DNA from 2 places in the Kitasatospora sp. NPDC058032 genome. Region 1 is predicted to be linked to the other one. Evidence: predicted binding sites of a transcription regulator. Region 1 holds the regulator's gene; the other holds the start of a gene.
What was found. Region 1 encodes HrcA, which represses chaperone genes, less so after heat shock. Its sites were predicted from a motif close to TTNGCACTCNGNNNNNCNGAGTGCNAA; they were not measured.
Positions count from the first base shown of each region.

Region 1 (11,570 bases):
CCTGGCGGGCGTCCCAGCGCTCGTACGCGTCCACGATCCGGCCGACCAGCTTGTGGCGGACCACGTCGGTGCTGGTGAGGACGGAGAAGTGGATGTCGGGCACGTCGGCCAGGATGTCCTGGACGACCTTGAGGCCGCTGCGGGTGCCGCCCGGGAGGTCGATCTGGCTGGTGTCGCCGGTGACGACCACCCGGGAGTTGAACCCGAGGCGGGTGAGGAACATCTTCATCTGCTCGGGCGAGGTGTTCTGGGCCTCGTCGAGGATGATGAAGGCGTCGTTGAGGGTACGGCCGCGCATGTAGGCGAGCGGCGCGACCTCGATGGTCCCGGCGGCCATCAGGCGCGGGATGGAGTCCGGGTCCATCATGTCGTGCAGCGCGTCGTACAGCGGGCGCAGGTACGGGTCGATCTTCTCGTAGAGGGTGCCGGGCAGGAAGCCCAGCCGCTCCCCCGCCTCGACGGCCGGGCGGGTCAGGATGATCCGGTTGACCTCCTTGGCCTGCAGGGCCTGCACGGCCTTGGCCATCGCCAGGTAGGTCTTGCCGGTACCGGCCGGGCCGAGGCCGAAGACGATCGTGTGCTTGTCGATCGCGTCGACGTAGCGCTGCTGGTTGAGGGTCTTGGGACGGATGGTCCGGCCCCGGTTGGACAGGATGTTCGCGGTGAACACCTGCGAGGGCGCCGGGCTGTCCGGGTCGTCCGCGGCACCGCGGAGCATGGCGATGGAGCGCTCCACGGCGTCCTCCGTCAGGGGTTGGCCGGTGCGCAGCACCAGCATCATCTCGCTGAACAGCTGCTTGACGAGGGCCACCTCGGCGCGCTGGCCGGTCGCGGTCACCTCGTTGCCGCGGACGTGGATGTCGGCGGCGGGGAAGCCCTGCTCGATCACCCGCAGCAGCGAGTCGGCGGCGCCGAGCAGGGTGACCATCGGATGCTTCTCGGGGATGACGATCCGGACGCTGACGCGGCCGTCGTCGGCCGACTCGGGGCGCGGCTGTCCGTTGGTACGGGTCTGCGATGTGTCACTCATAGGTCGGCGCTGGGGCCTGCCTCATCCCATCCGTGTCTCGTGGTGCCGCTCGGGTCTCTCCGGGGCACCAGGGTACGCCGCGCACGTGATCGACGCGGCGGGCGGCGGGGCCGCACCCGACGATGCTGCGGCAGATCGCCGGGGTGGCGCGACCGGTTTTCCGCCCCGGCCGCCCGCCGTACCGGCGTCGGCGCGGGTACGCGTACGGGTACGGCCGGGTCACGTGCGCCGGGGCGGTACTGGTACCCGGACGAGGTCCTCGGCAAGCACGATCGGGCCGTCGAAGTGCTTGCGGGCGTCGGCGAGGTGCTGGCCGAGGTCCGGGTAGCGCTGGGAGAAATGGGTCAGCACCAGGCTGCGGGCGCCCGCCTCGGCGGCGACCTTGCCGGCCTGGCCGGCGGTGAGGTGGCCGTGGTCCTCGGCGAGCCGGGCGTCGGCGTCGGTGAAGGTGGCCTCGACGACCAGCAGGTCGGCGCCCTCGGCGAGTTCGTGCACGCCCTCGCAGAGCCGGGTGTCCATGACGAAGGCGAACCGCTGGCCGGGCCGGGGCTCGCTGACCTCGTCCAGGGTGATCCGCCGGCCGTCGGTCTCGATCGCGCCCTGCCGCTGCAGCCGGCCGACGTCCGGGCCGCCGATGCCCAGGGCGGCCAGCCGTTCGGGCACCAGCCGGCGGCCGTCCGGCTCGCTGAGCCGGTAGCCGAAGGACTCGACCGGGTGCGAGAGCCGGACGGCGTCCAGCGCGAAGCGGGCGCCGGGCACCGGCAGCGGGCCGGACTCCTCGATCGGGCGGGGGCGCAGCACGGCCGTCTCGTGGTAGGCGGTGGCGTGGCGCAGCCGCTCGAAGTACACCTCGCCGGAGGCCGGGAAGTAGACGTCCACCGGGTGCGGGACCCGGTCGAGGTTGATCCGCTGGATCACCCCGGCGAGGCCGAGGCTGTGGTCGCCGTGGAAGTGTGTGACGGCGATCCGGGTGAGCTGGGTGGCCGAGACCCCGGCGCGCAGCATCTGGCGCTGGGTGCCCTCACCGGGGTCGAGGAGCAGGCCCTCGCCGTCCCAGCGCAGCAGGTAGCCGTTGTGGTTGCGGTGCCGGGTCGGCACCTGGCTGGCGGTGCCGAGGACGACGAGTTCGCGCTGCGACACCCCGTCAGACCATGTCCTCGGTCATCGACCTGCCGCCGAGCACGTGGACGTGGGCGTGGAAGACCGTCTGCCCGGCGCCGGCGCCGGTGTTGAAGATCAGCCGGTAGTCCTGGACGCCCTCGTCGGCGGCCACCCGGCCGGCCTCGGCGAGCAGTTCGCCGGCGATCTCCGGCTCCTCGGCGGCCAGCGCGGCGGCGTTGGGGTAGTGGGCGTGCGGGATCACCAGGACGTGCAGCGGGGCCTTCGGCGCGATGTCGCGGAAGGCGAGCACCCGCTCGGTCTTGCGCACCACGGTGGCCGGGATCTCGCCCGCCACGATCTTGCAGAACAGGCAGTCGGGCTGCGGCTCGCCGGCCATCGGGTTCTCCTCGCTGGTGCTGCTCGGGTGGGTGCGTACGGCGGCATGCTAGCGGAGCCGCCGCGCGGCGGGAGGCCGGACCGGCCTCCCGCCGCGCACGGTCTAGCACTGCCCGGGCAGCGGCGGCGGGGTCTTCGCCGGCCGCTCGGCGAGCGCCGCCAGGGCCAGCCGCACGCCCTCGGCGAGCTGCGGGTCCTCCCCCGCCGCCCAGGCGTGCGGCGGGAAGGGCACCTCGACGTCCGGGTCCACGCCGTGGTTCTCCAGGCCCCAGCCGACCCGCTCCGACCAGAACGCGTACTTCGGCTGGGTCACCAGGGTGCCGTCCACCAGCGAGTAGCGGCTGTCGATGCCGATCACCCCGCCCCAGGTGCGGGTGCCGACCACCGGGCCGATGCCGAGCGCCTGGATGGCGGCGTTGACGATGTCGCCGTCCGAACCGGAGTACTCGTCGGCCAGCGCGACGACCGGCCCGCGCGGCGCGTCCTCGGGGTACGGCGACGGATTGGCGACGTCCCGGGCGACGCCCCAGCCGACGACCCGCCGGGACAGCTTCTCGATCACCAGCTGCGAGGTGTGCCCGCCCCGGTTGCCCCGGATGTCGACGATCACGCCCTCCCGGGCCATCTCCGAGCGCAGGTCGCGGTGGATCTGGGCCCAGCCGGTGGTCTGCATGTCCGGGATGTGCAGGTAGCCGAGCCGGCCCTCGGACAGCTCGCGCACGGCGGCCCGCCGTCCGGCCACCCAGTCGTGGTAGCGCAGCGCCTCGTCGTCGGCCAGCGGGACGACCACCGGGTGGCGCCGGTCGGTGCCGTCCTTGCCGGCCACGGTCAGCTCCACCGGCTGCCCGGCGGTGCCCGCCAGCAGCGGCGCCGGGCCGGTCACCGGGTCCACCGGGCGGCCGTTGACCGCCAGCACGGCGTCCCCCGGGCGGATCGCCGCGCCCGGGGCGGCCAGCGGCGAGTGCGCCCGCGGGTCCGAGGACTCGCCGGGCAGGATCCGGGCGATCCGCCACACCTCGCCGTCGCGGACCAGGTCGGCGCCGAGCAGGCCCTGCCGGCGGGCCGCCTCGGTGTGCCGGCCGGGCGGCACCACGTACGCGTGCGAGGTGCCCAGCTCGCCGTGCACCTCCCAGAGCAGGTCCACCAGGTCGTCGTGCGAACCCAGCCGCTCCACCAGCGGGCGGTAGCGGTCCAGCACCCCCGCCCAGTCGACCCCGGAGAGGTCCGGGCGCCAGAAGTTGTCCCGCATCAGGCGGCCGTTCTCGTCGTACATCTGCCGCCACTCGGCCGCCGGGTCGACGGTCACCCGCAGCCGGTCCAGGTCGACGTCGATCTCCTCGTCCTCGCCGGACGCCTTGTGGCCGGCGGGCAGGATCCGCAGCTCGCCCTCGTCCAGCACCGCCAGCCGGGTGCCGTCGCCGCTCACCGCGAACGCGTCCAGGCCGTCCACCAGCTGCTCGGCCCGGCGCTTGCGGAGGTCGAAGCGCTCCAGGGTGGGCCGCGGGCGCTCGTCGTCCAGCGAGGCGGCCTCGTCGCCCAGCTCGCCGACCAGCGGGACGCGGGTCCACAGCACCCCGTCCTTGGCGGCCCGCAGGGTGCCGAACCGGCCGCCCTCGACCGGGAACGGCACGATCCGGTCGGCGATGCCGTCCAGGTCGACCCGGGTCACCGGCGGCGCGTCGGCCCCGCCCTCCTCGCCGTCCGGCCGCTTGCCCTTGGGCTCGTCGTCCTCGCCGCCGACGGTCCGCCCGGCCCGGCTCGGCCCGAACGGGGACGGCGTGTCGGCGGCCAGCGTGATCAGGTACGGGCGGCAGCCGTTGGGGAACGACAGGTCGAAGACGTGCGAGTCGTACACCGGGTCGAAGTTGCGCACCGAGAGGAAGGCCAGGTGCCGGCCGTCCGCGGTGAAGGCCGGCGAGTAGTCGACGAACCGCTGCGGGGTCGCCTCGCAGACCGTCCGGGTGGCCAGGTCGGCCAGCACGATCTGACGCAGCGACCACGGGCCGAGGGTCGGCTGCGACCAGGCCAGCCAGGCCGAGTCCGGGCTGAACGCCAGCCCGCCGACCTCGCCGTCGGTGCTGTGCGCCAGCTCGTGCACGGAGCCGTCGGCCAGCGAGACCAGCAGCACCCGGCCGTCGTGCGCGCCGACCGCCAGCCGCTTGCCGTCCGGCGAGACCACCAGCGCGCGGACCCGCCCCAGCTCCCCGGCGGCCAGCCGGCGGCGCTCGGCGCCGAGCGCCTCGGGCGCGTACTCGATCGCGTCCTCGCCCCCGGCGTCGGTCACCCAGACCACGCCCTGCGCGGCGTCCTCGCCCGCCGCGCCCGGCACCACCCGGGCCAGCCGCCCGCGCACGCCCGGTGTCTCGTCCAGCACCCGGGCCGGTCCCTCCCGGTGGGCCAGCCAGTGCACGGTGCCGCGCACCACCACCGCGCCCGCCCGGCCGGTGCGGTCCGGGGCGGCGCCCTCCAGCCAGTACGCGGCGGACACCGGGCGGGGCCGGCGGCCGGCGCGCGGGCCGGCCGGCCGGACGTCGAGGCGGCGCGGCTCGGCGCCCGCCAGGTCGTCCAGCAGCCACAGCTCGCCGGCGGCGTGCCAGACCACCCGGGCGCCGTCGGTGGCGGCGTCGCGGGCGTAGAAGCCCTCCGGGGAGCTGCCGTGGCGGCGCAGGTCGGAGCCGTCCGGGAGGCTGGAGTACGGCGCGCCGACGCCCTCGTGGTCGGAGAGGAACGCGATGCGCTCCCCGACCCACAGCGGCGACTCGATGTTGCCGTCCAGCTCCTCGTGGACCCGCTCGAAGCGCTCGGTGCCGATCCACAGCTTGCCGGCCCGCCCGCCCCGGTACCGCTTCCACCAGGCCGGCTCCACGCCGAACGCCGAGACCAGCAGCGCCCGGTCACCGCCCGGCTCGAAGGCCAGCCCGCCGACCGGGCCGTACGGCAGCCGCACCGGCTCGCCGCCGTCCAGCGGCACGGCGTGCGCCCAGGTGCGGCGCAGCGAGGCCTGCCCGGCGGCGGTGGTGGCGATCGGCCGGCCGTCCGCCGTCCAGCCGCGCAGCTGGGTCTGCGCGTCGCCCCAGTGGGTGAGCCGGCGGGACGGGCCGCCGTCCACCGGCGCGAGGTGCACCTCGGGGGCGCCGTCCCGGGTCGAGGTGAAGGCGACGTACCGGCCGTCCGGGGAGAAGCGGGGGCGGCGGACCGGGACGTGATCGGCCGTCAGCCGCCAGGCCCGGCCGCCGTCCAGCGGGGCGAGCCACACGTCGTTCTCGGCCACGAAGGTGATCAGGTCGCCGTGCAGGTGCGGATGGCGCAGATAGGCGCCCACGGGAGTGCTCTCGGGTTCGCTCACACCCGTCACCCTAGGCACCCGGCCGCGCCGCGCGCCCGGACTTTACCGACCCCGAACCCCCGCGGGGGACGCGCCCCTACGACCAGCGGCCGGTGCGGCCCAGCAGCAGCGCGCCGGCCGCCACCCCGGCGGTGGAGGTGCGCAGTACCGAGGGGCCGAGCCGGTACGGCTTCGCGCCGTGCTCGGCGAAGGCGGCCAGTTCCTCCGGGGAGACGCCGCCCTCCGGGCCGACCACCAGCACCAGGTCCCCGCCGTCCGGCAGCGCGGCCCCGGCCAGCGGCTCGGCGCCCTCCTCGTGCAGCACGGCCGCGAACGCGGCTCCGGCCAGCACCGGGGCCAGCTGCCGGGTGGTCATCGGCTCGCGGACCTCGGGGAAGCGCAGCCGGCGCGACTGCTTGCCGGCCTCCCGCGCGGTGGCCCGCCACTTGGCGAGCGCCTTGGCGCCGCGCTCGCCCTTCCACTGGGTGATGCAGCGCGAGGCCGCCCAGGGGATCACCACGTCCACGCCGACCTCGGTCATGGTCTCCACGGCCAGTTCGCCCCGGTCGCCCTTGGGCAGCGCCTGGACGACCACGATCCGCGGCGCCGGCTCCGGCTCGCGGCGCACGGCCGTCACCGTCACGTCGACCGCGTCCTTGCCGTGCACCGCCGCGACGGTGCCGTCCACGCCCAGGCCCAGACCGTCCGCCAGGGTGACCGCCTCGCCCGGCTCCAGCCGCTTCACCGCGGCCGCGTGCCGGCCCTCCGGCCCGTCCAGCCGCACCGGCGCGCCGGGCGCGGCGGCGGCGATCCGCTCGGTCTCGACGACGAACACGGGCGCGGTCATGCGGGGAACCTCCGGGGTGGGAACGGGAACGGGGACGCAAAAGGGGTGCCGAGGAAGCCTCGGCACCCCCGCGCGGGACGGCTACCGGCCGTTGAAGGCGTCCTTCAGCCGGGAGAACAGCCCCTGCTGCCCGGGCGCGAACTGGCCGGACGGCCGCTCCTCGCCACGCAGCACCGCCAGGCGGCGCAGCAGGTCCTCCTGCTCGGCGTCGAGCTTGGTGGGCGTCTGCACCTCGACGTGCACTATCAGGTCGCCCCGGCCGCCGCCGCGCAGGTGGGTGATGCCCCGGCCGTGCAGCGGGATGGACTGGCCGGACTGGGTGCCGGGCCGGATGTCGACCTCCTCCACCCCGTCCAGCGTCTGCAGCGGCACCTGGGTGCCGAGCGAGGCCGCCGTCATCGGGATGGTGACGGTGCAGTGCAGGTCGTCGCCGCGCCGCTGGAACACCGCGTGGGTGGTCTCGGCGATCTCGACGTACAGGTCGCCGGCCGGGCCGCCGCCGGGGCCGACCTCGCCCTCGCCGGCCAGCTGGATCCGGGTGCCGTTGTCGACACCGGCGGGGATCTTGACGGTCAGGGTGCGGCGGGCGCGGACCCGGCCGTCGCCGGCGCACTCCGGGCACGGGGTCGGCACGACGGTGCCGAAGCCCTGGCACTGCGGGCAGGGCCGGGAGGTCATGACCTGGCCCAGGAAGGACCGGGTGACCTGGGAGACCTCGCCCTTGCCGCGGCACATGTCGCAGGTCTGCGCGGAGGTGCCGGGGGCCGCGCCCTCGCCGCTGCAGGTGGTGCAGGTGACGGCGGTGTCGACCTGGAGTTCCTTGGTGGTGCCGAAGGCGGCCTCCTCCAGGGTGATCTCCAGGCGGATCATGGCGTCCTGGCCGCGCCGGGTGCGCGAGCGCGGGCCGCGCTGGCCGGAGGCGGCGCCGAAGAAGGCGTCCATGATGTCGGAGAAGCCGAAGCCGGCCGCCCCCGCGCCGAAGCCGCCCGCCCCGCCGCCGCCGTTGGGCGAGAGCGGGTCGCCGCCGAGGTCGTAGACCTGGCGCTTCTGCGGGTCGGAGAGCACCTCGTAGGCGGCGTTGATCTCCTTGAACCGCTCCTGCGTCTTCGGGTCCGGGTTGACGTCCGGGTGCAGTTCGCGCGCCAGGCGCCGGAACGCCTTCTTGATCTCGTCCTGCCCCGCATCCCGTCGGACGCCGAGTACCGCGTAGTAGTCCGTGGCCACCAAATGCTCCGCTTGTTCCGCCTGTAAGAGTGCTTGCGACTGCGGGACGCGCCATGTGGATGACGCGCGCCCGTTCCTACGACTCGGCCAGGATCTGGCCCACGTACCGTGCCACCGCTCGCACCGCCCCCATTGTGCCCGGATAGTCCATCCGAGTCGGACCGATCACACCCAGTTTGGCCACGCTTTCGTCGCCCGAACCGTAACCGACCGAGACGACCGACGTGGAATTCAGCCCCTCGTAGGCGATCTCGCGGCCGATCCGGACCGTCATCCCGGCGTCCGCGGTCTCACCCAGGAGGCGGAGCAGGACGACCTGCTCCTCCAGTGCCTCCAGCACCGGCTGGATGGTGAGCGGGAAGTCATGGCCGAAACGGGTCAGGTTGGCCGTGCCGGCCAGCATGATCCGCTCCTCGCTCTGCTCGGCGAGCGTCTCGAAGAGCGTCGCCAGCACGGTCGTCACGGTCGGCCGGTCGGCCGCCTCGAACAGCGCCGGCAGCTCGTCCAGCAGCCCGGGAACGTCCGGGAGGCGCTGGCCGGCGGCCCCCGCGTTGACCCGGGCCCGCAGATCCGCCAGCAGCGTCTCGCCGACCGTGCCCGGGCAGTCCACCAGCCGCTGCTCGACCCGGCCGGTGTTGGTGATCAGCACCAGCATCACCTTGGCCGGGGCCAGCGCGACCAGCTCGATGTGCCGCACCGTGGAGCGGCTCAGCGAGGGGTACTGCACCACCGCGACCTGGCGGGTCAGCTGGGCCAGCAGCCGCACCGTGCGGGCGACCACGTCGTCGAGGTCCACCGCGCCGTCCAGGAAGTGCCGGATCGCCCGCCGCTCGGGCGCGCTCATCGGCTTGACCTCGGCCAGCTTGTCGACGAACAGCCGGTAGCCCTTGTCGGTGGGGATCCGCCCGGCGCTGGTGTGCGGCTGGTGGATGTACCCCTCCTCCTCCAGCGCCGCCATGTCGTTGCGGACGGTGGCCGGGGAGACCCCGAGGTTGTGCCGGTCCACCAGGGCCTTGGAGCCGACCGGCTCCTCCGTCCCCACGTAGTCCTGGACGATCGCGCGAAGCACCGCGAGCTTGCGGTCGTCGAGCTGGCGGACCTCACCGGCCATGGGGCACGCACCTCCGTCTTCACGCGTTGTCCGTTGTGACACGCCGTTGTGGCATGTGTCCGCATTTCGAGCTGTCCGGTCCGGCCCCGCGGGGCCCCGGCCTTGGCACTCTGAACGCCCGAGTGCCAGATCCGTACCTGCCAGTGTAAGGCCCGGGTCCGACGGCAGGAACGGCCCGGCCGGAGTGATCCTGCCCGCAGTCCGCGGCGCGCGGATGATGCCGCGGGCCCGCCCGGGTGGCAGCATCGAAAGCGGACGGCGAACGGAGGAACAGCGATGTCGACCTCGGGCCAGCACACCCGTTTCGCCCCCGACCGCGGCCTGACCGGCCGGATGGTGGGGACGATGTTCCTGATCGGACTGCTGTACGTCGGCTTCACCGGGCTGCTCATCGCCCTGCTGCGCGGCGCCTGGCCGATCATCGTCCTGATCTCCGGCGGCCTTTTCGTCGCCCAGTTCTGGTTCAGCGACAAGATCACCGAACGGGCCATGGGCGCCCATCCGGTCACCCCGGAGCAGTACCCGCAGCTGCACGGCGCCGTCGACCGGCTCTGCGCGCTCGCCGACATGCCCAAACCGCGGGTCGCCGTCGCCCGCAACGACATGCCGAACGCCTTCGCCACCGGCCGCAACCCGCAGAACGCGGTGGTCTGCGTCACCACCGGCCTGCTGCGCCGGCTGGAGCCGGAGGAACTGGAGGGCGTGCTCGCCCACGAGCTGTCGCACGTCGCCCACCGGGACGTCGCCGTGATGACGGTGGCCGGCTTCCTCGGCGTCCTGGCCGGCGCGATGACCAGGATCGCCATGTACGGCGGCTTCATGGGCGGCGGGCGCAACAGCAACGACCCCAACGCCGCGATCGTCGCGCTGGTCGTCCCGCTGGCGTCGATCGCCGTCTACGCGATCAGCTTCCTGCTGACCCGGATGCTCTCCCGCTACCGGGAGCTGGCCGCCGACCGGGCCGCCGCCCAGCTCACCGGGCGGCCCAGCGCGCTGGCCTCGGCGCTCACCAAGGTGACCGGCCAGATCGCCGCCATCCCGACCAAGGACCTGCGCCAGGCGCAGGCCTACAACGCCTTCTACTTCGCCCCCGCGCTGAGCGCCCGCGAGGCCGCCACCCAGCTGTTCTCCACCCACCCGACGCTGGAGCAGCGGCTGGCCCAGCTCGCGAAGATCTCCGCACAGCTCGGCCGCTGACCCGTTGACCCTCCCTCCGGAAGGACCGCCGTGGGAATCCTGGACGCGCTGTTCGGCCGCACCAAGCCCGTCAAGCCCGACCTCGACCAGCTGTTCGGGGTGCCGTCCGCCGCGCTGACCCTGGAGGCCGCGGCGGGCTTCCGGCCCACCGGGCTCGGGTCGGTCTGCTTCGCCTCGGTCGAGGGCGGGGCCTTCGACGAGGTCGAACGCCAGGTCCGGGCGCTGCTGGACGCCGGCACCGAGCGCGGCGGCGTCCCCGTCGAGGCGTCCAAGGACGACTACGGCTACTCCTGGCTGCTCGCCCGGCACACCTCCGAGGAACTGCCCGACCTGGTCAACGACCTGCACGCGGTCAACAGCGAGCTGGAGGCGAACGGCTTCGGGCCGCAGCTGCTCTGCTCGCTGGTCGGCTTCCGCGACGCCGCGGGGCGCCGGCCGCTGGCCCTGGTCTACCTGTACAAGCGCGGTACCTTCTACCCCTTCGCGCCGCTGCCCGGCCGCGGGGAGAAGCGCGACAGCCCGCTGGAGCTGGAGGTCAACGCGATGCTCGGCAACGACCTGCGGCTGGAGAAGGACCTCACCCGCTGGTTCCCGGTCTGGGGCGCGCCGGGCCTGTGAGCGCGGGGGCGTGGACGCCGGGGCGCGGGGCGTGGACGCCGGGGCGCGGGGCGTGGACGCCGGGGCGCGGGCCCGGCGCGCGGGCCGGAAATCCGGTGGCCGCCGCTCCCCCGCTCACCTAGGGTCCGACCATGATCGACTGGAGTGCGCTCGAAACCGCCGCCCCGACCCCCGACACCCTCGCCGCCGTGAGCGCCGCCCTGCGGTCCGCCGACCCGCACGTGCGCGACACCCTCGCCTACGAGCAGCTGTGCCGCTGGGCACCCCTGCTCACCCCGGAGCAGCGCCTCGCCCTCGGCGACGAGATGGCCGAGCGGCTGTCCGACCCCGAGATCCAGGCCCGCACCTTCGCCCCGCTGGTCCTCGCCGAGCTCGCCGACCTCGGCGCCCACCGCCCCGCCTGGCTGGACGCCTTCGCCCACTGGTACCCCGCCGAGAGCGACCTGCGCGGCTGGGACGGCGAGCTCGGCTGGCTGCACGCCGTCGCGCACGGCGCCGACTACCTGGCCGCCCTCGGCCGCGGCCCGCTGCTCGCCGACCCGACGCCGCTGCTGGAGCTGGCCGCCGCCCGGCTGCTCGCCCCCACCGACCACGTGCTGGACGCCATGGAGGACGACCGGCTCGGCCTCGCCCTCGCCCAGATCCTCGCCCGCCCCGACCTGACCGAGCGCCAGGCCCTCGGCTGGCTCGACCCGATCGCCGCCCAGCCGCCGCGCCGCCC
Region 1 is NZ_JBHVRK010000024.1:18,203-29,772, reverse strand. Features, by position in the region: gene ACFVUH_RS29690 (PhoH family protein) at 1-1,030, opposite strand, end outside; gene ACFVUH_RS29685 (ribonuclease Z) at 1,250-2,170, opposite strand; gene ACFVUH_RS29680 (histidine triad nucleotide-binding protein) at 2,175-2,528, opposite strand; gene ACFVUH_RS29675 (S41 family peptidase) at 2,631-5,873, opposite strand; gene ACFVUH_RS29670 (16S rRNA (uracil(1498)-N(3))-methyltransferase) at 5,950-6,699, opposite strand; gene dnaJ (molecular chaperone DnaJ) at 6,781-7,923, opposite strand; gene hrcA (heat-inducible transcriptional repressor HrcA) at 8,000-9,034, opposite strand; gene htpX (zinc metalloprotease HtpX) at 9,311-10,231, shown strand; gene ACFVUH_RS29650 (hypothetical protein) at 10,262-10,849, shown strand; gene ACFVUH_RS29645 (DUF2785 domain-containing protein) at 10,981-11,570, shown strand, end outside.

Region 2 (17,374 bases), on a different contig from region 1:
GGGGCCCGCCGATCCAGTGCGCCGCGCGGACCGGGCTGCCGCGTCGTCGCAGCAGTTCCAGCGCGTGGTCGAGTGTCGGGTCGCCGGTCGGCCGTGGCAGCACCACGGCGATCCGGTCGCCCTCCGGAATGATCCGTCCGGCCAGGGACAGCTCGACGAGCTGGGCCCCGGCGAGTCCGAGGTCGAGGGTCTGCGGCTGCGCAGTGGTGCCCGTGGTCGGGTCCAAAGCGAGCAGCAAGAGTTCCTCGGGAACAGTTCTGCGGCTCTTGCCCATCCAAGCCTCCCCGCGTGGATGGGAAACAGCGTGACGCCTCTCACACGGGCTTGTCGAGTACGCCTCCGAATCGTGACCTTGCGATCGAGCGGGGGAACCGGCCGTGGCGGGCCCGGCGTCTGACCGTTGAACAGGCCGGAGCGCGGCCGTGCCGCGGCAATAAGCGCCGGTCGGGCGGGGTGTGGGCGACCGGATTCGGGCGCCGGTGGCGGAGACTGTACAGGTACACGGGGCGGGGTGCCGGCTTCCCGAAATACGGGCTTGCCGGTGCCCCGCCGGGCGTTGAGGAGGCTGGGTTACGTGGGCGAGTCCCCCGACAGGGTGCTGCGGGACGGCGAGCGGGTGCGGGAGCGGGAGGGCGAACGGGCCGGCGAACGGGCCGGTTCCGACGCGGTGGCCGAGGAGACGGCCGCGACGGCGGCGGGCCCGGCGGCGGGGGAGCCCGAGCAGCCGGAAGCGTCCGCCGAGGCCGCCGACGCCCCCACCCCCGCCGCCGGCTCCTCCGTCGACGCCGACCCTGACGCCGACGCCGACGCCGACGCGGAATCGGACTCGGACGGTGACCGGGAGGCCGACCCGGCCGAGGCCGACAAGGCGGCGCCGGCGGTCCGGCCGGGCCCCACGGTGCAGCTGCGCGTCCGGGATGCGGACATCCGGACGACCTCCCTGCGGCTGCCCGCCGACCAGGCCACCACCTCCCTGCGGCTGCCCGCCGACGACAGGACCACCGCACTGCGCCTGCCCGATGAGCTGCGCGAGCCCGCCGGTGCCGCGGCGAGCGGCACTGCCGAGCCGGCCGGTGCGGCCGGGGCCGATGCGCCGGAACGCCCGGCCGGCACCGACCCCCGTCTCGCCATGCGGACCGGTCCGGCGGGCGGTCGGGAGGGCCGTCCGGCCGCCGAGGCCGAAGCCGCCGTCGACGACGCGTCCGATGCCTCCGACGTCGACACCGAGACCTCCGAGACCTCCGAGACCTCCGGGACCTCCGGGACGGAGACCGAGCCGCCCGCGCGCGCCGAGAAGTTCGAGAAGCGGGAGAACGCCGAACGGACCCGCGTCCTGCGCCTCCCCGCCGTCGAGGCCGCTTCCGCGGCCGTCGCCGACGCGGACACCGTCCCGGCACCGCCCGCTCCGGGCCCGCTGCCCGAGCCGGTCCCCGTCCCGGAGCCGGTTCCCGAGCCGCAGCCGGAGCCGAAGCCGCTGCCCGAACCCGAGCCGGTCCCCGGCCCGGAGCCGGTGCCCGCCCCCGCGCCGAAGCCGAAGCCGGAGCCCGCCCCGGCCCCGCAGCCGCTGCCCGTGCCCGACCCGCTGCCGACCCCCGAGCCGCTGCCGGCGCCCGCGCCGGAGCCGCAGCCCTTCCCGGAATCCACCTCCGAGGCGATGGAGGTGCTGGCCGCGCTCAACGGCCGGCCGGTCTCGCCGCTGCGCCGCGCGCTCAAGCGGATCACCATCTGGACGCTCTTCCTCGCCGTCGTCCTCGGCGCCGTGGTCACCGGCCAGCTGCTGCGCCCGCTGCCGGCCGGCAAGGTGCGGATGACCGCCGCCGACGGCTTCGGCTTCCCCGGCGCCCCGCTCGACCTGGCCTGGCCCGCCAAGGGGCAGTCGGCCGCCGAGGTGGTCGGCATCGGCAGCCTGGGCAGTTCCGGCCCGGAGACGCCGGCCTCGATCGCCAGCGTCACCAAGGTCATGAACGCCTACCTCGTCCTCCAGGCACACCCGCTGAAGAAGGGCGAGGCCGGTCCGAAGATCACCGTCGACAAGCAGGCCGCCCAGGAGTCCGGCAACGTCGACGAGTCCCGGGTCACCCTGACCGAGGGCCAGCAGATCAGCCAGTACCAGGCGCTGGAGCTGCTGATGCTGCCCTCCGCCAACAACGTCGCCCGGCTGCTGGCCCGCTGGGACGCCGGGTCGGAGGAGGCGTTCGTCAAGAAGATGAACGACGCCGCCGCCAGGCTCGGCATGGCCAACACCACCTACACCGACCCGGCGGGCTTCAACCCGGAGACCAAGAGCACCGCCAAGGACCAGCTGAAGCTGGCCGGACAGGTGATGCAGGACGAGATCTTCCGGCAGATCGTCTCCACCCCGGACACCACCTTCAACAACCAGAAGATCTCCAACACCAACACCCTGATCTCCCCGAAGAACGGCATCATCGGCGTCAAGACCGGCTCCAGCACCCCGGCCGGCGGCTGTCTGATGTGGGCCGCCTACAAGGAGATCGCCGGCGTGCGGCGGCTGATCCTCGGTGTCACCCTGGGCCAGCCGGCGACCACCGCCGAGCCGAGCATCCTCAAGGTGGTGCAGACCGTCAGCGCCAAGCAGATCCAGGCCGCGCAGGACGGGCTCACCGGGCAGACCCTGGCCAAGCAGGGCGATGTGGTCGGCCGGATCGAGGACGGCCTCGGCGGCTCCGTCCCGGTGGTCGCCGCCCAGGACCTCACGGTGGCCGGCTTCCCCGGCGTCACCGGGACCCTGGTGCTGGACCCGCTGAAGGTCGGCCACCAGGCGGCGGCCGGCACCAAGGTCGGTGTGCTGCGCGCGGGCGAGGGCGACAACCGGGTGGAGGTGCCGGTCGTGCTCCGCTCCGACCTCGCCCCGCCGTCCATCGTCTCCCGGCTGACCCGAGCGCTGTGAGGCGCGCCCGCTGAACCGCTCCGGGCGGCCCGCGCCTCAGAAGCGCGGGCCGCCCCACTGCCCCGGTGCGGTGCGCGAGCCCAGCAGCCGGGCGACCGCCTCCTCCTCGGCCACCACCCGGCCCAGCGCGATGGCCAGGGTCAGTCCGGTGAACACCACGATCAGCCAGGACAGGCCGGTGAACACCACGCCGAACGGGCCGAAGTTGCCGATGCTGCGGTTCATCGCGGCCGGCAGGTAGACCCGCGAGGCCACCCCGATCCCCACCACCCCCACGCCGCAGAGCAACGCGCCCGGCAGGAGGGGCAGCCAGCGCACCCGGGCGCCCAGCAGCAGGTGCTGGGTCCACCACCACAGCGCCGTCGCGAGCAGGAAGGTCAGCGGTACGCCCAGCCAGGCGCCCAGGCCGAAGCCGTCCTTCACCGGGGTCTGGAACGCCAGGCAGACCAGCCAGACCAGCAGCCAGGCCAGCCAACGCCAGGCCGCCACCCTGGTCCCTGACCTGGGCAGCTCCCAGCAGCGTTCGCAGACCCGCTGCATCGCCCGGCTCAGTGCCGTCGCCGACAGCAGGGTCACCAGCGCGCCGACCATCCCGAAGCCGGTCTCCTGCTCGTGCCCGCTCCCGAGCATCTGCTGCACCGAGTGCGCCGCCTGGCCCTGCAGGCCCAGTTCCTTGCGAAGCGAGTGCACCACGCCGTTGCGGATCGCCGTCGGGGCGAAGACCGCGACCACGAACAGGGCGGGCAGCGCGCTCAGGAACGCCTGGGCGGCCAGCCGGGTCGCGGAGTCCAGCAGGTTGACCCGGAGCAACTGGTGCAGCGCCCGGCCGACCATCGGGACCTGGTCGGGCAGTCCGCGGGCGGATCCGGCCAGGGCCGCCGACCGGTGCCGCCACCGGGCGGTCCGCCGCTCGTCGTGCGCGGCGTGCTCGTCCCGCTCGTCCCGGTCGTCGCCGCCGCCCGGGCCCGCCGGTTGCCCGTTCGGCTGCTCGCTCACCGCCGTCCTCCCGACCATGGTCGCCGTGCTCCATGGTCGCCCCGCCCCGGGCCCCGCGCACCCGGACCGCCGGAGCACGCGGGGCTTCAGCTCCCGGTGCGGGTACCGTCCAGCAGCGCCAGCGTCATCCCGCCCAGCGGCGTCACCTGCTGCGGCGTCCCGAACCGGGCGCGCAGCGCGTCCGCCTGGTCGGCGGGCACCGCGGCCAGCGGGTCCGCGGTGTTGCCCAGCACGACCAGCCAGGTGCGGCTGCCCGTGCCGGTGCACTCGGCGGGGTGCGGGCACGGCACCGGGAAGAGGTCCTCGGCCCGGACCGCCCCGGTCGCCTCGAACAGGGGGTACGGGCGGACATCGGCCGGTAGGTAGTAGGAGACACCCGGGCCGACCATCGACCAGGCCTGGTCGCCGAGCGGCACGGCCAGCCCGTCGCCCGGCCGGTAGCCGGCCGCGATCAGCCGGGCCACCTCCCGGTACGGCTCCTTCGACTGCGCGTGCGAGCCCGCGTAGCGCACCAGGGACTGCTTCGGCAGGGCCGTCACCCCGGCCACCGCCACCACGCCGACCGCGAGCAGCAGGCCGGCCGCCCGCACCTCCGGCGGGGTCCGGCCGGGCCGGGCCGCCGCGGTCACCGCCGCGTAGCCCGCGCCTATCCCGCAGCCGGCCAGCGCGGCCCAGGCGGGCACCGTGAACAGCAGGTACCGGTCGAGGAAGTACGAGGTCGGGCCGAACGAGAAGGCCCAGACCGCCAGCACCGGCAGCACCGCGAGCAGCAGCAGCCGCAGCGCCGGACCGCGCCGCCCGGGCAGCGCCAGGGCCAGCAGCGCCAGCACCAGGAAGACGTGGAAGACCCGGGCCGAGCCGAACAGCGGCTCGCCGAAGTGCCACAGCTGGTCCAGGGTCGGTCGGCCGAGCCAGCCCAGCTGGCGCTCGGACTGCCGGCGGCCCAGCAGTGCCACCGGCAGCACCGCCGCCACCAGGGCGGCGAGCACCAGCACGAGCCCCGCGAGCAGCCGCCGCCGCGCCGGTCCACGGGTCCGCCACAGGTACGGAGCGACCAGCGCGGCCTGACCGGCCAGGGCACTCAGCGAGACCAGGTGCGCCGCGCCGGCCACCGCCATCGCCAGGTCGTACGGCGCCCACCGGCCCAGTGTCGGCCGTTCCAGGGCGCGCAGCAGGAACCAGCTCGCCGCCGCGACGGCACAGGTCACCAGCGCGTACGAGCGGGCCTCCTGGGCGTACCGGGAGATCAGCGGGACCATCGCGAAGAGCAGCCCGGCGCAGACGCCCGCGACCCGGCCGCCGAACAGCCGCTCGGCGGTCAGCGCGGTGAACGCGGCCGCGCCCGCCATCGCCAGGACGGAGGGCAGCCGCAGCGAGATCTCGGAGTCGCCGAACAGTGTCGTCCAGCAGTGCAGCAGGACGTAGTAGGCGCCGTTGCTGGCGTCCACGTGCTGCAGCATCCGCAGCAGGTCGCCCAGCGTCCGGGTGGCCGAGACCCAGCTCGCCACCTCGTCCCGCCACAGTGCCGGCGTCCCCAGCCGGTAGGCGCCCACCGTCAGCATGACCAGCGCGGGGGCCAGCCACACGAACGGTCCGGCCGTCTTCCGTGCGAGACGGAGGACGGGGCCCCGGTCCCACCGGTCACCCGACGCCATCTGCCGCTCCCGTCCTCTTCCCCCGCCGGAGGGGCCCCGGACCCCGTCGGTCCGAGGGTCCGTTCCCCCCAGGCTAACCGCGCCCCGATCGGCCGGGCGGACGGCCCCCGTCCCACCTGACCCACCGTCGGCCGCTCCGCCCGCCCGCTCCGTGCCGCCCACCCCCGCGCCCCCGATCCGCTAGGCTGTCTGCGGTCGTCCCCGCCTCAGTAGCTCAGGGGATAGAGCACGGCTCTCCTAAAGCCGGTGTCGCAGGTTCGAATCCTGCCTGGGGCACAGCGCCGGTCACGGCGGATGACGTGAATGCGGGCCCCCTCGGTTGCGATCGAGGGGGCCCGCGGCGTTTTCCGGGGTGAGGGGGTGTCAGCGCAGCAGGCCGTCCGGGTGGTCGGCGGTGTCCTCCGGGCTGGGCTCCGGCGTGGGATCCGGGGAAGGATCCGGGGTGCGGCCGGCGGAGGTCCGGGGCCGGTGGGTGGGGGAGACGAGCACGCGTTGGACGCGGGGGCGGGTGCGCCGGTTCACCCGGCGGAAGTCGCGGGCCAGCGCACCGGGGCGGGCGAGTTCGACGAGGACGGTGACGCTGCCGAGGACGATGCCGGCGGCCAGCCAGCCGCCCAGGACGTCGCTGGGCCAGTGGACGCCCAGGAAGACCCGGGAGGCGCCGATCCCCAGGACGGTCAGCGCGGCGATCGAGCAGGCGGTGATCCGCGCGGCCCGGCCCGCCCGGGGCCAGAGCAGGCCGACCAGGACGGCGCAGGCGATCGCCGAGGCCATCGCGTGACCGGAGGGGAGGGCCGGGCCGCCGGCGTGCGCGACCGGGTCGGAGAAGGTGGGGCGGTGGCGGCCGAGGGAGAGCTTCAGCACCCACTGGCCGCCCCAGCCGGCCAGGGTCTGGGCCGCGACCCAGCCGCCCAGCGTCCGGGCGCCGATCAGCCAGAGCCACAGGGCGGCCGCGCCGAGCACCGAGCGCATGGTGACCGTTCCGCCGATGTCGGAGAACAGCTGGACCGAGGCGGTCCACGCGGTGTGATCGGCCGCGAAGCGGTGCAGGCGGTCGACCGGTTCGCGGTCGAGCCGGGAGAGCGGGCTCCAGCCGGTCTGCACCAGGGCCGCCAGGACGGCGAACAGCGCGGCGCAGCAGACCGCGAGTGCCGCGTGCCGGAGCAGGTGGCGATCACGCGGGGTGATGGAGGGCGAGCTGTTGGTCAGGTGCATGGCTGACACCTTCCCAGCCGCCCACGCCGATCGTGCGCCGCGGCGATAGCGATTTGGCATCTTTTGTGCGGAGGGCCTGCGTGCGCCGGGGTGTGGGTGCGTCCCGCGCGGGAACGCGCTCGCGGCCCGCGGGGTTGTGGGGAGGGAGGGTTTGCGCGGGGGTGCGCCGAGGGGCCGGAGAAACACATCCGGTTGCCGGTCCGTCACCCTCGGTCCGCATCGCGGGTGAAATCGAGCAGGATACTGCATCGCCGGAAGAAGTCTGAGCGACTTGGGAATGTTGTCCGGATTCTGTTCGTTGGATCGTTACGTGTGAGGCCCGCGGGGCCCGCACTTCTTGCCCTCTCCGGGCAGGCAGCCAGACCGCGGCAACACCAGCAAAGGGAGCAAGCATGGCCACCCGTGCCGTCGTTCGCGACAGGGCCGACCGGACTCGCGCGGCCCGCCCGACCAACCTTGAGGCCGACCGTGACCTGGTCGGCATGTACCTCGACGAGATCGCCAGGACGCCCCTGCTCGATGCCGCCGAGGAGGTCGAGCTCTCCCTGCGGATCGAGGCCGGCGTGTACGCCCAGCACCTGCTGGACGAGGGCGGGCTTCCCGAGGGTGTGCGGCGCGAGGAGCTGGAGGCGATAGCCGAGGACGCCGAGCGCGCCAAGGACGTCTTCATCCGGTCCAACCTCCGCCTCGTGGTCGCGGTGGCGCGGCGCTACCCGCGCAGCGGCCTGCCGCTGCTCGACCTGATCCAGGAGGGCAACGCGGGCCTGGTCCGCGCGGTGGAGAAGTTCGACTACGCCAAGGGCTTCAAGTTCTCCACCTACGCGACCTGGTGGATCCGTCAGGCGATCACCCGGTCGATCGCGGACCAGTCGCGCACCATCCGGCTGCCCGTCCACCTGGTCGAGGAACTCGGCCGGATCCGCCGGGTGCAGCGGGAGAAGTCGAAGGAGCTGGGCCGGGAGGCCGAGCCCGCCGAGATCGCGGCCGAGCTGGACACCACCGAGGCCCGGATCAAGGACGTGCTGGACTGGGCGAGGGACCCGGTCAGCCTGAACATGTCGGTGGACGACGAGGGCGAGACCCAGTTCGGCGACCTGGTCGAGGACACCGGGGCGACGTCCCCGGAGGACGCCGTGATGGTCATGCTCCGCCGTGAGGAGCTGGACGGCCTGATCGGACGGCTGGACGACCGGACGGCCTCGATCATCCGGTCGCGGTACGGCATGGAGGACGGCCGCGAGCGCACCCTGACCGAGGTGGGCAAGCAGCACGGGCTGACCCGTGAGCGGATCCGCCAGATCGAGAAGCACGCACTGGCCGAGCTGAAGAAGATCGCCGACCACGCGGGCTTCGAGGCGGCGTGACGCGGGGGCGTGGGCCCCGGGCGTGTCCTGGGGGTGACGACGGCCGGCGGGCCCGGTGCGGAAGCGGTCCGCACCGGGCCCGCCGTCGTGCCGGTGGCGTTCTAGGCTGGTGACGGCGGGGCTGGTGAGGGCGGGCGGGAACGTCGGCGGGGGAGGATCGGGAGCTGTGGAGGCGAAGGTGGCGGAAGAGCAGGCGGTCGACGGGCAGGCGGCCGAGAGGAAGTCTGCCGAGAAGAAGCCGGCCGAGCGGGCGGCGGCGAAGGCCCGGCTGGTCTTCGGCGATCCGCTGGAGCGGCAGTCCCGGGACGACACCGACACGGGCTGGGGCGACCGCCCGGGAGCGGGGGAGAGCGGTGGGCGGGGACTGGACTGGTACCTGAGCCAGCGCCCGCCGCACCACGGCGACTGACGGCCCTGCCCCCGCCGGGCCTCAGCCGGCCCGGGTGACCAGGGCGTCGCGGATCTCGGTGAGCAGTGCCACCTCCTTGACCTCGGCCTCGGTCTGGACCTCGGCCAGGGTCTTGCGCTTGGCGGTGAACCTGGTCATCGGCAGGATCAGGAAGAAGTAGACGACGGCCGCGGTGATCAGGAACTGGAGGGCCGCGCTCAGCACGCTGCCCCAGAGGATGAGGATCCCGGACGTGACCTCGCCGGTGTCGGACAGCTCGCAGGGTCCCTTGAGGCAGGAGCTGTAGGACGCGAGGTCCTTGGCTCCGAACGCGCCGACGATCGGGTTGATCACGCCCTTGACGAAGGTGTTGACGATGTTGGTGAACGCCGCGCCGATGACCACGGCGACGGCCAGTTCGACGACGTTTCCGCGCAGCAGGAATTCCTTGAAGCCTTTCATGCCGCGTGAACGACGGAGCCGTTCGACGGTCACGGATGACTTTCTCCCCCCTCCGCCGGACAACCCGTTCGGCCCACCGGGGGCGGTGCTCCCGGTGTGGGCGGCCCCGCCAGGACCGGGCCGAGGGTGAGCACGGCCGCCGCCGCGAACAGCAGCACGGCCGGGACGGGGGCGCGGTAGCGCAGCAGCTGCCGCAGTCGGCAGCGCGGGCCCGCACGGCCCCCGATCGGCGGGAACGACGGCACCGGCTGCCGGGGCGGCACGCTCGGCGCGGGCAACGGCGGGATCGGCAGCGAACGGGGGGACAGGACGGGCGAACCGGTGCGCACGGGCACCTCCGGGGTCGGCTTCGGGTTCCGTTGACCGCCACTGTGGGCCGCCCGCGCCGCCGCCGGAAGCGGCTTTTCCCGGGCTGTGGAAAACCCGGGGCTGTGGACAAGAACCTTCACTCCGACGAGTGAACCGACCGCCCCCGGAAACGACGGACGGCCCGCCGCGCCCGCCTGGAAGCGGGAACGGCGGGCCGTCCGGAAAGCTGGTGCCGGTGCCCGGCCGAAGCTCAGCCGGCCGCCGGAGCGGGGCTCGCGGCGGGGGCCGACGGCTTCGACGAGGACGAGCCCGAAGAGCCCGACGAGGACGAGGCGGCCGACGTCGACGAGGAGGACGAGGACGAGGCCCCGCCCACCGAGCTGCTGGAGGACGAGCGGCTGTCGGTCCGGTAGAAGCCGGAGCCCTTGAAGACCACGCCCACCGCGGAGAAGACCTTGCGGAGCCGCCCCTGGCAGTCGGGGCACGTGGTCAGCGGCTCGTCGGTGAACTTCTGCACCGCCTCCAGGCCGTTGCCGCACTCGGTGCACTGGTACTGGTACGTGGGCACTTGTCTTCCTCCTGGCACTCTCGCCTGATGAGTGCTAACGATGGTCAATGATGCGGCATTCCGGTGGATCAGTCCAGCGACTCGAATGTGAGATGAGTCGGGCCACCGGTCCGATCCGGCCGTTCCGCTCAGCCCTCGGCCGCGCCCACCAGCCGGCCGCGGGCGCCCCGATCCCCGGAGCCCGCGACCACCGGGCCGCGCGCGGCCCGCGGAACCAGCAGCCCCCGCAAGGTCACCAGCGCGATCAGGCCCAGCCCGGCGCCGGCCACCGGCACCAGGAAGCCGATCGAGGGCCCGTGCGCGTCGATCAGCTGCCCGGCCGCCGTCGCGCCGGTCGCCAGGCCCAGGCCGATGGCGCCGGTCAGCCAGGTGAAGGCCTCGGTCTTTGCGCCGTCCTCGACCAGCGTCTCGACCAGGGTGTAGCCGCTGATCAGGGTGGGCGCGATGGCCAGGCCGCAGACCAGCCCGGCGATCGAGAGCGCGACCAGGCCGGGCATCGCCCACAGGGTCGAGCAGCCCAGCACCAGCAGGCCGTAGCTGATGATCATCCGCTGCTGGACGGGGCGCCGCCAGGCGATCACGCCGTACAGCACGCCGGCCACCATCGAGCCGCCGGCGAAGATGCCGTACACGGTGCCGGCGGCGCCGTGCTGCCCGACCGAGTCGGCGAAGGCGTTCACCGAGACCTGCAGACCGCCGAAGACGGTGCCCACGCCGAGGAAGGCCCCGGCCAGCAGCCGGACGCCGGGCGAGGCGAGCGCGGAGGCCTGCCGGACGCCCGGCTCGCGCACCACCCGGGCGGGCGCGGTGCGCCGCTGGGCGGCGAAGGCCAGGCCGCCGACCAGGGTCAGCGCGGCCTCGGCGACCAGCCCGGTCGCGGGGTTGACCGAGGTGGCGACGGCGGCGGCCAGGATCGGGCCGATCACGAAGGTGAACTCGTCGGTCACCGACTCGAAGGCGAAGGCGGTGCTCACCTTGGCGGCGGAGGTGGCCGGGGCGCCCTCGGCGGAGAAGGTGGCGATCCAGCGGGCGCGGACCATGGCGCCGATCTGCGGGACGCTCGCCCCGGCGGGGGCGGCGGCCAGGAAGAGGCTCCAGGCCGGCGCGTGCCCCAGCGCGAGCGCGATCAGTGCGCCGACCGAGACCGCGTGCACCAGGACGGCCGGGACGAGCACCGCGGCCTGGCCGTACCGGTCGGCGAGCCGGCCGGTCTGCGGGCCGATCAGCGCCTGGGCGACGGCGGCCACCGCCGCGACGGTGCTGGCGGTGCCGTACGAGCCGTGGGTGTCCTTGACCAGCAGCAGGATGCCCATGCTGAGCATCGCGTAGGGCAGCCGCGCGACGAACGCGGGGGCCAGGAAGGTCCAGGCGCCGGGCGTGCGCAGCAGCGCCCCGTAGCCCACGCGGGCGGGCGCGGCGGCGGGCGCGGCGACCGCGGTCGCGGCCTCGGCGGCGGTGGTCTCCGCGGGAGCGGTGGCCAGGGCGGGCTGGGCGTCCTCGACGTCCTCGACCGTTCGGCGCGCCGTCACGGTCGGTCCTTCCTGCTGCCTGGTAGCGCGGCAGGGCATGGGGTGGCCCCGACGGCGCCGAGAGTCGTCCTCTCGCGCGTCGACCGGGGTAGATACCGGGCCGGTCCGGCGGTGGGCCGGGGCCGGGCCGCGGCCGCCGAGCGGTCGCGCCAACTCTGCTTCAGACAGATGTTGGGGATTCGGTGTATCAACCAAAGAAATTTACGCGCGTAGACGCGCGCTCACCCCGACCTTACCGGACGGACCCGAACTTGTCCCGTGACATCGGGGTGAACACTCGAACACCAGATCGAAGCTTCAGTCGCCCCGCCCGCTCAGCCGCCCCGCCCGTTCAGCCAGTCGGCCAGCTTGCCGCCCTTGTCCACGGCCCGCAGCCGCCGCTCGGCCGCCTCGCCGACCTCGTCGGTGGTCACCACCAGCAGCTCGTCCCCGCCGCGCAGCACGGTCGTCCGGTCCGGCACGAAGCTGTTCCCCTCGCGCACCACCAGGGTCACCGCCGCCCCGGCCGGCAGCCGCAGCTCACTGACCTCCACGCCGGACATCTTCGAGTCCGGCGCCAGCGCGACCGACAGCAGGTGCCCGTGCAGCTTCTCCAGCGGCGCGGACTCGATGTCGAGGTCCTGGCCCATCGAGCCCTCGCCGATCCGCAGGGCCTTGGCGACCCAGGGCAGGGTCGGGCCCTGGAGCAGGGTGAAGACCACGACCAGGATGAAGACGATGTTGAAGACGTCCTGCGCCAGCGGCGCGCCGGAGACCAGCGGGATGGTGGCCAGCACGATGGGCACCGCGCCGCGCAGCCCGGCCCAGCTGAGCAGGGCCTGCTCGCGGGCCGGCAGCCCGAACGGCGTCAGGGTCAGCACCACCGAGAGCGGCCGGGCGAGGAAGACCAGCACCGCGCCGATCACCAGCGCGGGCACCACGGCCGAGCCCATCGACTCGGGGGCGCAGAGCAGGCCGAGCAGCACGAACATGCCGATCTGCCCGATCCAGGCCAGGCCGTCGGCGAAGCCGCGCACGGCGGGCCCGTGCGGCAGTTTGGCGTTGCCGAGGATCACCGCGCTGACGTAGACGGCGAGGAAGCCGGAGCCGTGCAGCAGCGCGCCGCCGGCGTAGGCGAGCACGGTGAGCGCCATGACGGCGATCGGGTAGAGGCCGGAGGAGGGCAGCGCGACGCGCTTGACGCCGAACGCGCCCAGCTTGCCGACCGCGAGGCCGATGGCCAGGCCGACCGCCAGCTCGGCGGCGATCGTGCCCAGCAGCACGTACCAGGAGTCGTGCGCGCCGACCGTGGCGAAGGAGACGACCAGGATGACCACGGGTGCGTCGTTGAAGCCGGACTCGGCCTCCAGCAGGCCGGTCAGCCGGCGGGGCAGCGGCACCGTCCGCAGCACCGAGAAGACGGCCGCGGCGTCGGTGGAGGAGACGATCGCGCCGAGCAGCAGCGAGGTCCGCCAGTCCAGGTCGACCAGGTAGTGCGCGCCGGCCGCGGTGACGGCGACGCTGATCCCCACGCCGACGGTGGCCAGCACCGTGGCCGCCGGCATCACCGGTCTGGCCTCGCGCCAGTTGGTCTTGAGGCCGCCCTCGGCCAGGATCACCACCAGTGCCGCGTAGCCGAGCACCTGGGTGAGCTCGGCGTTGTTGAACGAGATGCCCAGGCCGTTCTGGCCGAGTGCCACGCCGATGCCGAGGTAGATCAGCAGGCTGGGCAGGCCCGATTTCGTGGACACCCGCACGGCGACCACCGCGACCAGCAGGATCACGGAGAACTCGAGGAGCAGCTGGTTCAGGTGGTCGACATTCACGCAGGGGCACCTCGGGCGTGGCAGCGGGCGGCGGACGCGGTACCGACAGGGGTGGCGGCGGAAGGCACCGACTTACTCCCCTTGCGGATCGTTACTCAGTCTAACATTTTGCCATATCTTTAAGTTCACTTGTCGACGGTTCCGTCACCCCCCGCCTCCGGCTCCGCTTCCGACCTCCCCCGATCCCACCGTGAGCGTCCCCCGTGCACGGCCGCCAGCCGGGGCGGCCTAATGTGGTCCTCTGTCACGGCTCCGTGCTCCTGACATGTCCGCCCGCCCCCCAGTGAGGACCGCAAGGACCCAGATGCCCCGCTCCAAGAAGTTCCGGCGCGCCCGTCTGATCGTGATCGTGCTGGTCGTGCTGCTGGTGGCCGGCGCCGGCTACGGCGGATACCGGGGGGTGGCCGCGGTCCGTGCGTCCTTCCCGGAGGTCGACGGCAGCGTCAAGCTGGCGGGCCTGAGCGCGCCGGTCGACGTCAAGCGCGACGCCAACGGCATCCCGCAGCTCTACGCCGACACCTCCGAGGACCTCTTCCGCGCCCAGGGCTACGTCCAGGCCCAGGACCGCTTCTGGGAGATGGACGTCCGGCGGCACATCACCGCGGGCCGGCTCTCCGAGATGTTCGGCGACAGCCAGGTCGAGACCGACTCCATGATCCGCACCATGGGCTGGCGCCAGGTCGCGCAGAAGGAGTTCGACACCGTCCTGAGCGCGGACACCAAGAAGAACCTCCAGGCCTACGCGGACGGCGTCAACGCCTGGCTCGCCGAGCACCCGGGCGGTTCCTCCGCCTCGCTGGAGTACGGCCTGCTCGGCGTCGTCAACGGCGGCTACAAGCCCGAGCAGTGGTCCCCGGTCGACTCGGTGTCCTGGCTCAAGGCGATGGCCTGGGACCTCTCGGGCAACCTCCAGGAGGAGATCGACCGCTCGCTGCTCGCCCAGGACTTCAGCCGGGAGAAGATCGACGAGCTGTACCCGGACTACCCGTACGCCCGCAACGGCACGATCGTGAAGACCGGCACGGTCAACGGCACCGCCTACAAGCCGGCCGACGGCTCCACCCCGGCGGGCAACGGCACCGGCACCGGTACGACCGGCGGCACCGGTACCGGCACCGCCCAGGGCGCCGCCGCCACGAAGGCGCTGCTCAAGGACGTCACCGACCGGATCGACGCGCTGCCCGAGCTGCTCGGCCGCAACGGCCAGGGCATCGGCTCCAACTCCTGGGTGGTCGCCGGCAGCCACACCACCACCGGCAAGCCGCTGCTGGCCAACGACCCGCACCTCGGTCCCGGCCTGCCCTCGGTCTGGTACCAGATGGGCCTGCACTGCCGGACCGCCTCGCCGGCCTGCCAGTACGACGTCTCCGGCTTCACCTTCGCCGGGATGCCCGGTGTGATCATCGGCCACAACAAGGACATCGCCTGGGGTCTCACCAACCTCGGCGCCGACGTCACCGACCTCTTCCTGGAGAAGGTCACCGGCCCGGACACCTACCTGGTGGACGGCAAGGAGGAGAAGTTCGAGCTCCGCAAGGAGACCATCAAGGTCGCCGGGGGTGAGGACCGCACCATCACCGTGCGCACCACGAAGACCGGCGCCCCGCTGATCTCCGACCCGAGCACCGAGCAGCAGAACGTCGGCAAGTACGCCCCCAACGGCGACTCCGCCCCGGACCGCGGCACCGGCGGCTACGGCGTCGCCCTGCAGTGGACCGCGCTGATCCCGGGCAAGACCATGGACGCGATCTTCTCGCTCGACCGCGCGAAGGGCTGGGACGACTTCCAGAAGGCCGCCGCGGACTTCGCCGTCCCGGCCCAGAACCTCATCTACGCCGACGCCAAGAACATCGGCTACCAGGCCCCCGGGTACATCCCGGTGCGCGGCAAGGGCGACGGCCGCTACCCGGCGCCGGGCTGGGACTCCGCCTACCAGTGGAAGAAGGACCCGGTCCCGTTCAGCGCCCTGCCGTGGAGCCTCAACCCCGCCAGCGGCTACATCGTCACCGCCAACCAGGCCGTCGTCGAGCCCTCGTACAAGTACGGGCTGACCAGCGACTGGGAGTACGGCACCCGGGCCAAGGAGATCACCGACCAGATCGAGGCCAAGCTCAAGAACAACGGCAAGATCTCGCCGGACGACATGCAGGACATGCAGCTGGACAACACCAGCATCCTGGCCAAGACGCTGGTCCCGATGCTGCTCAAGGTCGAGATCGACGACCCCTACGTGCGCGAGGCCCAGGACCTGCTGAAGGACTGGAACTACCACCAGGACGCCGACTCGGCCGCCGCCGCCTACTACAACGGCGTCTGGCGCCAGCTGCTCACCCTGGCCTTCGGCCAGAAGTTCCCGGCCGACCTGCGGGCGAAGGACAACTGCCTGCTGGTCCGCGAGCAGGCCGACCCGACCAAGCCGGACAGCAAGTCGAAGATCGTCACCGAGTGCGGCACCCGTGACCCGGGCCGGGCGCAGCCGGACGGCGGCGACCGCTGGAACGAGGTGGTCCGGCAGCAGCTGGAGAAGCCCGACAGCGGCTGGTGGACGTACATCGACTCCCAGCACAAGGAGCAGAAGGGCCTGGACAACCTGCTGCGCGAGGCGATGACCAACGCCCGCCAGGAGCTCACCTCGCTGCTCACCAAGGACATCACCACCTGGAGCTGGGGCCGGCTGCACAAGCTGGAGCTGCGCGAGCGCACCCTCGGCTCGGACGACTCCTCGATCGCCTCGGGCGCCGTCCACAAGCTGCTCAACCGCGGCCCGTACCGCCTCTCCGGCGGCTCGGCGGCGGTCGACGCGGCGGGCTGGAACGCGGCCGCCGGGTACCAGGTCGACTGGATCCCGTCGATGCGCATGGTGATCGACCTGAACGACCTCGACGCCTCGCGCTGGATCAACGTCGGCGGCGCCTCGGGCCACGCCTTCCACGAGAACTACAACGACCAGACCGACCTCTGGCTCAAGGGCAAGCTGTTGACCTGGTCGTACTCGCCGGACGCGGTCGAGAAGGCGACCAAGCACAAGCTGACGCTGACCAACGGCTGACGCCGCCCCGCGGCGCCGGCCCGACGGCACCGACCACCGACCACCGACGGCCCCGCCCCCGGACACCCGGGGCGCGGGGCCGTCGCCGTACGGCCGGGCGCTTCGCCCGCTCACCCCAGCCGGTGCGTGCCCGAGGGGGTCAGCGCGAGGTCCACCGGCCGGTCGTGCGGCTCCGCCGGCACCCGGTCCAGCAGCTCGTGCTCGTACAGCAGCACCGCCAGCACCGGCCGCGCCCCGGACCGCTCCAGCCGGGCCAGCACCCGGTCGTAGGAGCCGCCGCCGCGCCCCAGCCGCAGCCCCCGCCGGTCCACCGCCAGCCCCGGCAGCAGCACCAGGCCGGCCTCGGTCACCGCCTGCGGACCGAGCCGCTCGCCGACCGGCTCCAGCAGCCCGCGCCCGGCCGGGGCCAGCGCCTCCGGGCCCGCGTACGGAGCCCAGTCCAGGTCGTTGTCGGCCATCAGCACCGGCAGCAGCACCCGCACCCCGCGCGCCCGCAGCGCGTCCAGCAGCGGACGGGTGCCCGGCTCGGCGCCCACCGAGACGTACGCCGCCACGGTGGCCGCCGCGGCCGCCAGCTCGCCGGCGTGCCCGGCCAGCGCCTCGGCGGTCCGCTCGCGGGCCTCGGGCGGCAGCGCCCGCCGTTCGGACAGCAGCCGTGTCCTCAGCTCGCTCTTCTCGTTGTGCACGGGATGCTCCACCGCTCCTCCACCGCTCGACCTCGACCGCTCTGGACCCCGACCCCGGTGCGACCGGGACGCCCCAGAGCCTGACACGCGGAAGGCGCCCCCCGATGTCCACCCCGCTGCTGGTCCAGGCCCTGGCCGCGCTGAGCGCCCCCGCGCTGGCCGGCGCCGCCGTGCTCGGCGGCCGGCTGCGGCGCGGCTCGGCCCGCGCGGCGCGGCGCGAGGCCGCCCTGCGCGAGCGCCTGGCCGCGCTGGAGTCCCGCAACGCCGAGCTGGAGCGCACCGCCTCCTGCGACCCGGTCACCGGCGTCTGGAACTACCGGCACCTCCAGCTCACCCTGGACCGGGAGATCGACCGGGCCCGCCGGGCCGAGCGGTCGGACCCGCTGGACGGGCCGCGCCCGCTGGCCGTCCTGCTGCTGGAGATCAGCGGCTTCGAC
Region 2 is NZ_JBHVRK010000021.1:69,794-87,167, forward strand. Features, by position in the region: gene ACFVUH_RS28305 (GPP34 family phosphoprotein) at 1-274, opposite strand, end outside; gene ACFVUH_RS28310 (hypothetical protein) at 575-2,911, shown strand; gene ACFVUH_RS28315 (YhjD/YihY/BrkB family envelope integrity protein) at 2,948-3,907, opposite strand; gene ACFVUH_RS28320 (glycosyltransferase family 39 protein) at 3,994-5,493, opposite strand; tRNA gene ACFVUH_RS28325 (tRNA-Arg) at 5,766-5,838, shown strand; gene ACFVUH_RS28330 (phosphatase PAP2 family protein) at 5,926-6,777, opposite strand; gene ACFVUH_RS28335 (sigma-70 family RNA polymerase sigma factor) at 7,170-8,141, shown strand; gene ACFVUH_RS28340 (hypothetical protein) at 8,320-8,550, shown strand; gene mscL (large conductance mechanosensitive channel protein MscL) at 8,572-8,991, opposite strand; gene ACFVUH_RS28350 (FmdB family zinc ribbon protein) at 9,551-9,868, opposite strand; gene ACFVUH_RS28355 (MFS transporter) at 9,997-11,271, opposite strand; gene ACFVUH_RS28360 (potassium/proton antiporter) at 11,712-13,202, opposite strand; gene ACFVUH_RS28365 (penicillin acylase family protein) at 13,507-16,251, shown strand; gene ACFVUH_RS28370 (5-formyltetrahydrofolate cyclo-ligase) at 16,362-16,949, opposite strand; gene ACFVUH_RS28375 (GGDEF domain-containing protein) at 17,042-17,374, shown strand, end outside.
Region 2: ACFVUH_RS28350 (FmdB family zinc ribbon protein) is a predicted target of HrcA. The motif match lies at 9,880-9,906, and genes of this name have one in related genera.